3 regions of the Marinobacter sp. ANT_B65 genome follow, and region 1 is predicted to be linked to each of the others. Evidence: predicted binding sites of a transcription regulator. Region 1 holds the regulator's gene; each other region holds the start of a gene.
The links. The regulator sigma-54, encoded in region 1, starts transcription at its own class of promoters, with help from an activator protein. The targets are predictions, from matches to a motif close to ANTGGCATNNANNTTGCTNT.
Positions count from the first base shown of each region.

Region 2: the regulator sigma-54 is predicted to act here: its motif matches at 2,101-2,120, upstream of CPA50_RS19625 (PEP-CTERM sorting domain-containing protein).
Region 3: the regulator sigma-54 is predicted to act here: its motif matches at 2,089-2,108, upstream of flgA (flagellar basal body P-ring formation chaperone FlgA).

Region 1 is NZ_NXGV01000001.1:861,711-864,948, forward strand. It holds gene ptsN (PTS IIA-like nitrogen regulatory protein PtsN) at 1-425, opposite strand, end outside; gene hpf (ribosome hibernation promoting factor) at 511-819, opposite strand; gene CPA50_RS04095 (RNA polymerase factor sigma-54) at 926-2,461, opposite strand; gene lptB (LPS export ABC transporter ATP-binding protein) at 2,635-3,238, opposite strand, start outside.
Region 2 is NZ_NXGV01000001.1:1,394,690-1,397,927, reverse strand. It holds gene CPA50_RS06610 (XrtA system polysaccharide deacetylase) at 1-192, shown strand, start outside; gene CPA50_RS06605 (ExeA family protein) at 213-1,256, shown strand; gene CPA50_RS19625 (PEP-CTERM sorting domain-containing protein) at 1,322-2,041, opposite strand; gene prpD (2-methylcitrate dehydratase) at 2,230-3,238, opposite strand, start outside.
Region 3 is NZ_NXGV01000001.1:1,880,536-1,883,773, reverse strand. It holds gene CPA50_RS08685 (peptidylprolyl isomerase) at 1-87, opposite strand, end outside; gene CPA50_RS08680 (flagella synthesis protein FlgN) at 229-699, opposite strand; gene flgM (flagellar biosynthesis anti-sigma factor FlgM) at 707-1,033, opposite strand; gene flgA (flagellar basal body P-ring formation chaperone FlgA) at 1,245-1,859, opposite strand; gene CPA50_RS08665 (chemotaxis protein CheV) at 2,137-3,066, shown strand; gene CPA50_RS08660 (CheR family methyltransferase) at 3,111-3,238, shown strand, end outside.

The DNA of each region.
Region 1 (3,238 bases):
TCACATTGCCTGAGGCTGTCGCAAAATGTGCTTTCATTGAATTTCTCTGCGAGCTGGCTCAGTAATTCCAGATGTTCGCTGGTGGCTTCCTTGGGCACAACAAGTGCAAACACGAGATCCACCGGTTGGTTGTCAATAGCATCAAACTCGACGGCTTCTTCCAGCGTTATCAGGACGCCAATTACATGTTCGAGCCCTTCCAGACGGCAGTGGGGGATGGCGATCCCCTGGCCGATTCCGGTGCTGCCCAGCCGTTCACGAGCGATCAGATTGTTGAAGATCTGGCTCTCGCCGAGTGAATCATTGTGCTGACGGATCTGCTCGGCAATGAACTCCAGAACCCGCTTTTTACTTGATGCGGGTACCTTGCACTGGGTCAGTTCCGGCGCAAGAATGTTGTCTATTGTCAGGGATGTGTCGCTCATGAATCGACCGTGCTTCCGTTAAAAAAAACTGCGACACGTTGTCCGCGCCGCAGTCTGATGAGATGACATGCCTGAAAACAGCCGCCTAGCGGGCGGTGTTCCCCTGCATCCTGTCTACACTCTTTTCTTTGTGCTTGAGAATCTGCCGGTCAAGCTTATCGATGAGTCCGTCGATAGCTGCGTACATATCCTCACTTTCCGCCTTTGCGTGAATCTCACCACCAACCACGTGGAGTGTTGCGTCCGCTATCTGACGAACCTTATCTACTTCCAGGGTCACCTGGCAGTTACTGATGTGGTCGAAGTGCCGCTCCAGTCGCTGAAACTTTTCAGACACATAATCCTTCAGGGCGGGAGTCAGTTCTACGTGATGGCCTGAAATATTAAGTTGCATAGACGTCTCCTGTTGTTATCCGTTCCGGCTCTGGGAGCCCGGCCTGGGTGCTGACACCTGTTATTGCGCCAGCGAAATTCTTGAGAACCCGTAAACAGTGCCTGGTTCAGACCAGACGCTTGCGTTCGTTCGAAGGCGGAATGTGCATCGCCTCACGATATTTTGCAACTGTGCGTCGCGCAACCTTGATTCCCTGTTCTCCAAGCATGGCTGCAATCTTGCTGTCACTCAACGGCTTTTTAGGTGTTTCTGCAGCAATTAACTTTTTGATCATGGCGCGAATCGCTGTTGAGGAACATTCGCCGCCCTCGTCGGTACTGACGTGGCTGGAGAAAAAGTACTTCAGTTCAAAGATGCCTCGCGGTGTATGCATGTATTTTTGTGTGGTTACACGGGAAATGGTGGATTCGTGCATTTCCACAACCTGGGCAATATCCGAGAGGATCAGTGGCTTCATTGCCTCCTCCCCATAATCCAGAAATCCCTGCTGATGCTCAACAATACGCGTGGCAACCTTCAGCAGAGTTTCGTTCCGGCTTTGCAGGCTTTTTATAAACCACTTGGCTTCCTGGAGCTGGTCGCGAAGATAGGTGTTATCCGCACTGCTGTCGGCCCGCCTTATTAGTGAAGCATAGCTGGCATTTACGCGTATGCGCGGAGCAATTTCAGGATTCAGCTCTACCCGCCAGCGGCCATTGTGCTTGCGAACGATGACATCGGGAATGACATAATCCGGCTCGGTCCGGTCTATGATGTCGCCGGGGCGCGGGTTGAGGCCGGTGATAAGGGTAAGCACGTCACGCAGCTGTTCTTCCTTGAGGCGGCTGCGGCGGAGCAGCTGGGCATAATCACGGTTGCCCAGCAGATTTATGTAATGGGTGATGACGAGTCGTGCCTGGGCAAGCCAGGGAGTTTCCGGTGGTAGCTGGTTGAGCTGGATCAGCAGACAGTCCTGAAGATCCCGGGCAAAAACTCCCGGTGGATCGAAGTGTTGCAGCCGGCGTAAAACGGCTTCTACTTCATCTATCTCAAGGGGGTCCTCATCTGTATCGTCGGTCAGGCCGGCATAGATGTCCTCAACAGGGCTGGTGAGGTACCCGCGCTCGTCCACTGCATCCATCAGGGCGTGAGCAATGGCCTGATCCCGTTCGTTCAAAGGTGTCAGGTTGAGCTGCCACTCCAGATGATCTCTCAGGGTTTCGGTTGGTGAGTTTCTGGTTTCGAAATCATGGTCGTTTTCGTCATCATTCCGTGCAGCGGGGGCAGGGGCCGACTGATAAACGTCTTCCCATGCGGTATCAACGGGCAGATCGTCGGGAAGTGTATCCGGGATTTCGTTTTCAGACTGCCAGTCCGGGCCGGTTTCGCTCTCATCCCAGTCGGAGGTGGGTGTATCAGCTGTCGCTTCAGCGGACATTTCGACGGCGGAACTATCCTGATTCTGATCACTGTCGGCTGAAGGCGATTCAATCTGCTCGTCATCTTCCGAATTTTCCAGCAGGGGATTGGATTCCAGGGCTTGCTGGATTTCCTGCTGGAGATCGAGAGTTGATAACTGCAGAAGCCTGATCGCCTGTTGCAGCTGGGGCGTCATTGTCAGGCTCTGACCCAGCTTTAATTGTAATGAGGCTTTCATAACCATCGCTCAGGATCCGTCACACTTACCTGCTCTGAATTTCTTGCATTGGCCAAAAAATCTATGTATGTCGGCTACTTGCCGCCCCTATAGATTACCCTAGCAAGTTCTTTGCCGAGTTTACTTGCTCCCGGTCAGCAAAACAATCGAAGGGACATGCTCCGGAGCGAAAACAGACCCTAAAGGCGAAATTCATTTCCAAGATACACTTCTTTAACTTGTTGATTGGCAAGTATGGTTTCGGAGTTTCCGGAAGCGATAATGTGGCCTCCGGAAACTATGTAAGCGTTCTCGCAGATATCCAGTGTTTCACGCACGTTGTGATCTGTGATCAGAACGCCTATGCCCTTGTCCCGGAGGTGGCGGATAATCTGTTTGATATCACTTACGGAAATGGGGTCTACCCCGGCAAACGGCTCGTCCAGAAGGATGAAAGCCGGTTCCATTGCCAGGGCGCGGGCAATTTCGACCCGGCGCCGTTCACCGCCGGAGAGTGCCATGCCCAGGCTGTCGCGGATATGGGTAATGTGGAACTCTTCCAGCAGTTGTTCGAGTTTACTCAAACGTTCAGTGCGGCTGAGGGATTTACGGGTTTCCAGAATCGCCATAATGTTATCCCGCACTGAGAGCTTGCGGAATACAGATGCTTCCTGCGGAAGGTAGCCAATGCCTTTGCGGGCCCGGCCATGCATGGGCAGTGGCGTGATGTCCTGGCTGTCTATGGTTATACGGCCATTGTCAGCATTCACCAGCCCCACAATCATGTAAAAACAGGTGGTTTTT
Region 2 (3,238 bases), 530 kb from region 1:
CCGGAGCAGCCACGTTACAATAATGCAAGTTGGTTCTCACGTTTCCGGCATTATACTAATCTGAATAAATGCCACGATCGCCTTGAGCGATTACTTGAGGATTTCAGGTTCGGAACCGTCAGCGAAAGCTACAACGCTTACGAACCAGACAAAACCCTGCTGCGCAGCGATCAGTTGATCCGCCTCGCCTGAGTCAGAGACAGGAACTGTAAATGTATCTGGAATTTTTCGGTCTCCACAGACACCCCTTCCGCATTACTCCGGAAGATGATTTTATTTACATGAGCCAGCAGCACTCCCGTGCTTATGTGTACATGTCTTCGGCGATCTGGAGCTCGGAAGGCTTTGTGGTTATCAGCGGTGAAATAGGGTCTGGCAAAACGACGCTTCTGAAGAAAACCATCCGCAACCTCGAAGGCAATCTGAAACTGCTCAACATTTCCTATACCAACCTGGAATCCAGGGACCTGTTTGGCCTGATTCTCCGTAAAGCCGGAATGAAGGTGGAAGACGAAAGCAAAGTCGCCATGCTATTCCAGATCACAGATTATCTGGAGAAAATGGCTGCGGCGGGTACTCCGGTGGTTCTGACCATTGATGAAGCGCAGAACCTTACCCGGGAAAACCTTGAAGATGTTCGCATGCTGGCAGGAATGGAAAGCATGGGAGGGCCCTCCATGCGGGTTATCCTGCTGGGCCAGCCTGAGCTGAAACAGGCGGTTCTGGACATTCCTCAGCTTGCGCAACGGGTAAAGCTGTTCTTCCACCTGGAAGGGCTCAGCCTTGCTGAAACAGCCGAATATATCGACTACCGGCTTCTGGTTTCCGGCCACGGCGGTAACAAACTGTTCGATAGCGACACTGTTCGCGAAATTCACAAGCTCAGCAAAGGCATTCCGAGGCTGATCAACAAGCTATGTGATGGCATGATGATGTGTGCCTACTCCGAAGACCGTCCGTTTATCGACCCTCATGACCTCAAATCCATTCGCAAGGATTTGCTGGGAGACGAGCTTCCGCCGGACACACCCAAAACAGCCGAACTCAGGAAGCAGGAACACTCCGTTCACGAACAAAGCGGAGCCCATTCTGGAGACATGGCCGGGATAGCTAACGCGCTGGTACGCATGGCGGAAGCCTTGGAGCGAATTGACAGCCGCCTGGCCACTGCCTTCCCGGAGGAACCGCCACTCCAGAAACAGAATGTTGGCACGCCTGACAACGTGAAACCACTCTCACCCGGACGCAAAAAATAGGCGCAGCGGCAAAAAAAAATCCCGGACATGTCCGGGATTTTTTTATCAGAACCAGTCCTGACTGACTATTTCGATGCTCTTTTCCGCGCAGCACCAAGGCCAAGCAGCCCAAGCCCTAAAAGCGCAAAAGTACCGGGCTCAGGTACGGCAACAGAGCCGATAGTAACGTTATCCAACCCGTATCCATCGCCATTGGCGTTGGAGAAGATGCTCACATCGCCAAGCCCCGCAGCATCGAACAGACTGACATAAAACACATTGCCACTACCGAGCGAACTACCAAAAATATCACCGAAACTAAAATCCAGACCACCTATGGAAAAACGACCACTGGAATCGTTGGGGTCCGTCATGTAAAAGCCTATCGAGTTATACCCGGTAGTTGGCGAAATTGTCATTTCACTGGCATCCATACTGTCGAGCCACTGAGGCGAAGACAATGCAAAACGACCGTTGAATGGAGAAGTTGCCGAACTCAGAACAGCAAGACCATCTGCACAACTGTAACTACCGCTATTACAGGCGCCGCCCGTCCCGGGAGTAACGCTGGTGAAGGAACCAACGCCAAAAACCGAGTTAATTGTCGTGGCCTGATCGCCGGCTGCATAGCCTCTGTCAAAAGACTCGGTGATTACACTGCCGGAGAGCGATGACAGGAATGCCGCTTCAGCCGCAGTGGCGGCACTATACCCCTGGTCACTGATAGTCAGAACTGGCACGGCGCTGACCAACGAAGACACACTCAATGCTGCCACTGCCGCTACTACTTTAATTGCTGTATTCAACGATCGTACTCCCTGGTGTTCAGATTCAGCCGTTTATATTCTCGACACTGAAAAAAACAAAAGCACGATTCATGCCATCATATTTACCTGTTGTTATTCATAGACTTAAAAGTCACCTAATATATATGCTGTAAATAATCCTGACACCAAAACCACTAAACCGGGTGATATTCCAGCCGCCCTTCTTTTTAAACTACAAACAACTCCACAAAGTCATGAACGTATGCCGATTCAAGCGACTGCTGATCATTACAAATGTTGAAAATCTCCAGACACCTCTGCCCTGCGAAGCGGGTGGCAAGATTTTCCCTGAACTTGTCTTTTAACAGAGGAATACCCTCTTTTCTGCGCCGGCGGTGCCCAATAGGGTACTCCACCGCAACTTTATCTGTGCTGGAGCCGTCCTTAAAGAACACCTGGACAGCATTTGCAATAGAGCGCTTGTCAGCCTCCAGATATTCACGGGTATACCGCTCATCTTCAACGACCTCCATCTTTTCCCGCAGCGTATCGATTATCGGATGAGCCGCGTGAAAGCCGTCTTCGTAGTGCTCTGCGTTAAGATTGCCAAAAATAAGTGGTACTGCAGTCATATACTGCAGGCAGTGATCGCGGTCAGCGGCATTCGCAAGCTTGCCCTGCTTGGAAATAATACGAATGGCAGACTCATGTGTGGTTATAACAATCCGGTCAATTTCGCCAAGCCGGTCTTTAACCTGAGGATGAAGCGTTACTGCAGCCTCGGCGGCCGTCTGAGCATGGAACTCCGCAGGAAAGGAAATCTTGAACAGAATATTTTCCATTACGTAGGAACCAAACGGCTGAGGCAATAAAAACTGGCGCTTGTCTTCTGGTTTGAGCGCCTGATCTCTGTTTGTTTTTGTAAACAGCACATCGTAAAAGCCCCACTGGGGAGCCGTCAGCACTCCGGGAATACCCATTTCTCCGCGCATGGCAATATCTGCAAGACGAACGGCCCGAGAGGTGGCGTCACCAGCAGCCCAGGATTTACGGGAACCGGCATTGGGCGCATGGCGGTAGGTTCGAAGAGCCTGCCCATCTACCCAGGCGTGAGAAAGCGCAGAAAGCAGTTGTTCCCGGTTCGCGCCCATGAGCTTGGCGGTGACTGCAGTGGATGCAACTTTCACCAGCACAACGTGATCCAGCCCAACCCGGTTAAACGAGTTCTCCAATGCC
Region 3 (3,238 bases), 1.0 Mb from region 1:
GTGAACCTGGAGTGTTAAAAACGATAAGCCGAGAAACATAATCAGGGCGGTGATCGAACTGCTCAGCGGTTTAACCAGATCTTTCATTGCAAGGGCTCTCAATAATTACATGGACTGAATCGGACCAGGATCTTAACAGATTTGGGTCATTGTTTGAGAAGCCCTCCCCCGCAGGGGAAAGGCCATGGCCCCTGCGAAGGGCATTGAGCTGTCAATCTGTAGCTGTCATCAGGCGCTGGCAAGAACCGTGCGGCTGGATACAGTCGTTTGCTGGCCCTTGGCGCCATACAGTTTTTGTTGCCCGGAGGCGCCTCTGAAAATGTCCGAAAGCCGGGTCAGGCGTTTTTGCAGGTGGCTGACAATGCGTCCGTTGTTTTCGTTAAGAGTGTGGCACTCACGAAGCTTTGTATCAGCTTGCTGCCAGAGGGCGTAAAGATCGGTCAGGCCGGCGCTGCGGATAAAACGGGAAGGTTCTCCGCTGTCTGGCCGGAATCCCATGGCTACCAGTATGCGAATTTTCTGCTTTGCGCGTTCCCGGATTTCTCCAAGAAGGGCATTTTTATCCCGGGTTAATGCTTCGAGTGCTTTGGCATCGGAGCCTGAAAGGCAGGATTTTTCTTTTTTCAGGATATCCACCAATGACTCAAGCTGGTGGATATCCAGGGAAAGAAGGTTCTTCAGATCGTCGATTGCAGCCATGATTTACTCATCCAAAAATGCTTTTATCCATATCAAGCATTTTCTGGGCCAGCTTCTCTGCATCTATCTTGTAGGTACCGTTTTCCAGAGCTGAGCGAATCTCTTCAATCCGTTCATCATCCATTTCAGGGTAATCGCCCAGCTTTTGCTCAAGCTGTTTGAGGTTCTTGGCCTGGCTACTCAGGTTTACATTTTCGCCGCGGGCACTCTGGGGCCGGGCATTAGCCTGTTCCGGGGGAGTTTGCCCGCCACTTTTGCTGGTCAGGGGCTTGTCGGCCGTTGTTCTTTGGGTGTTGACCTGGCCTTGGCCAATTCCATTTAAGTCAACTGACATATCGTTACCTGCTCTACAGTTGCGCCACACATACGTGGGCTGACTCGGGTTTATATCTGCTTAACGGCTCAATCTCTCTATACTTTAGGGTGCAGATATACACTTTTCGTTAACATTATGTAACATTGAAAATCTGTGTTCGTAACGGTGCTTACCCGGTGGCAAAGTTTTGCCGGCGGAAAAACTTTGCCACCAGCTTCCACAGGGAAGGTTACATTGGAACTTCTACGTGCCCCGGTGCCGTTACATTCGCCCTTACGGTGCGGGAGGATGTGAGGTTTTCTACCAGAACCTGCTCTCCAACAGACGCACTTGCCAGGGCTTTGCCCCGGGAGCGAACTGAAAATGTGCCGGCGCGGGCGGTGATAATAACATGGTCGCCTCGCGCAACGGCATCCGGCGCCTCAAGAAGGTCTGGCGTCAGGACCGAGCCGGCATTGACCGGTCTGCGTACCACCATTCCTTCTACAAGGCTGGCGTCGGCTATTATTCCGCGGCGGGTCGCATTAATGACCACAGAGCGGGTTTCAAGCATGTTGCCCGTTATCCGCTCACCACGGCCAAGCGGCCGGGCTGCAACAAGAGCCGGGCCGCTGATTGAAACAGTGGTTGTTACAAACAGGCGCCAGGGCCGGTCGCCATTGCAGGCTACCTGTACCGAAGGATGTTCGCTTTTCCAGGGGTCACCCGTAAATTCAACCTTTAGCGGATCTGCGCAAGGTGCGAGGGCGATTCTGCTATCGATATTGCCTGCCTCAAACTTAACCTGATACCCATCTTCAGCCTGGGTTCTGGCATAGCTCTCAAGAAATGACCTGGTCGCCATATGGATCTCATCCGCAGTCGTGCTGGCCGACACAGAGTTGGCCAGGGACGACATGAATAAGAGCGAGACTAAAAGCGTGGTGCGCATATGTCCTGGTTTGTCCTATGCTGTCAGTATTACGGCATAAATCATATTCAAATGCCTAAGGGTTGAGGCGTTCCGGCCGTTAAACAGGCAGGTCCACTCAGGGATGACGTTATTTTGTCACCCGGACAACTCATTCTAAAGAACAGCAAAATGCATGCCGGTGTTTTCAGTGTGCGCGGGAGAGGATGCTATGGCAGGAGTATTGGACAGTGTTAACCAGCGTACGCAGCTGGTCGGGCAGAATCGCCTTGAGCTCCTATTGTTCCGTTTGCGGGGGCGCCAGATATATGGCATCAACGTATTTAAAGTGAAGGAAGTGCTCCAGTGCCCGAAACTGTCTTCCATACCGAACAGTCTCCCGGTTGTGCGTGGTGTGGCTCATACTCGTGGCGAGACTATTCCTGTTATTGATCTGGGTATGGCTATCGGCCTGCCGGGAATTCCTCAGGAAGATCTGGCATCGAGCTTTGTGATCATTACCGAGTACAACCGCAAGACACAGGGTTTTCTGGTTACCGGCGTAGACAGAATCATGAACATGAACTGGGAGGATATTCTTCCTCCTCCCAAGGGGACAGGTCGGGATATTTATCTTACGGCTGTTACGAAAATTGATGATAAACTGGCTGAAATCATAGATGTAGAGAAGATTCTTTCAGAGGTTTCTCCTCTCCGGGAAGATGTAACAGAAGCAATTATAAACAAGAGTGCTGACAGGGTTCCTGGCCATTTCCCGGTCCTGGTTGCTGATGATTCAGCTGTAGCACGGCGGCAGATGGAACGCTGTCTTACTGCTATTGGTATGGAAGTGATAACCCGGAATGATGGTAAACAGGCGCTTGAATACCTGAAAGAAATTACCAGCGATGGTTCGAAAGCAACGGACCATCTTTCACTGCTGATTTCCGATGTGGAAATGCCTGAAATGGATGGCTATACACTGGTTACCCGGATCAAGAGTGACCCCGCCCTTGCTGATCTGTTTGTTATGCTCCATACCTCATTGAGCGGCGTATTCAATAAAGCGATGGTGCAGAAAGTCGGTGCAGACGATTTTATGGCAAAATTCAGCCCTGATGAACTTGCTGAACGAATCATGGAAATTGTTGACCAGAACTGAGCTTTCCAAATGCCCGGTTATTCATTAAGAACTGATGAGATGCGATGAAAGCGGATATTACGCTACAGGAGTATGAAGCCTTTAAATCGTTCCTGCAGGATGCTTGCGGCATTTTACTGGGTGACAACAAGCAATACCTTGTGAAAAGCCGGTTGCGCCGAATTCTTGAAGA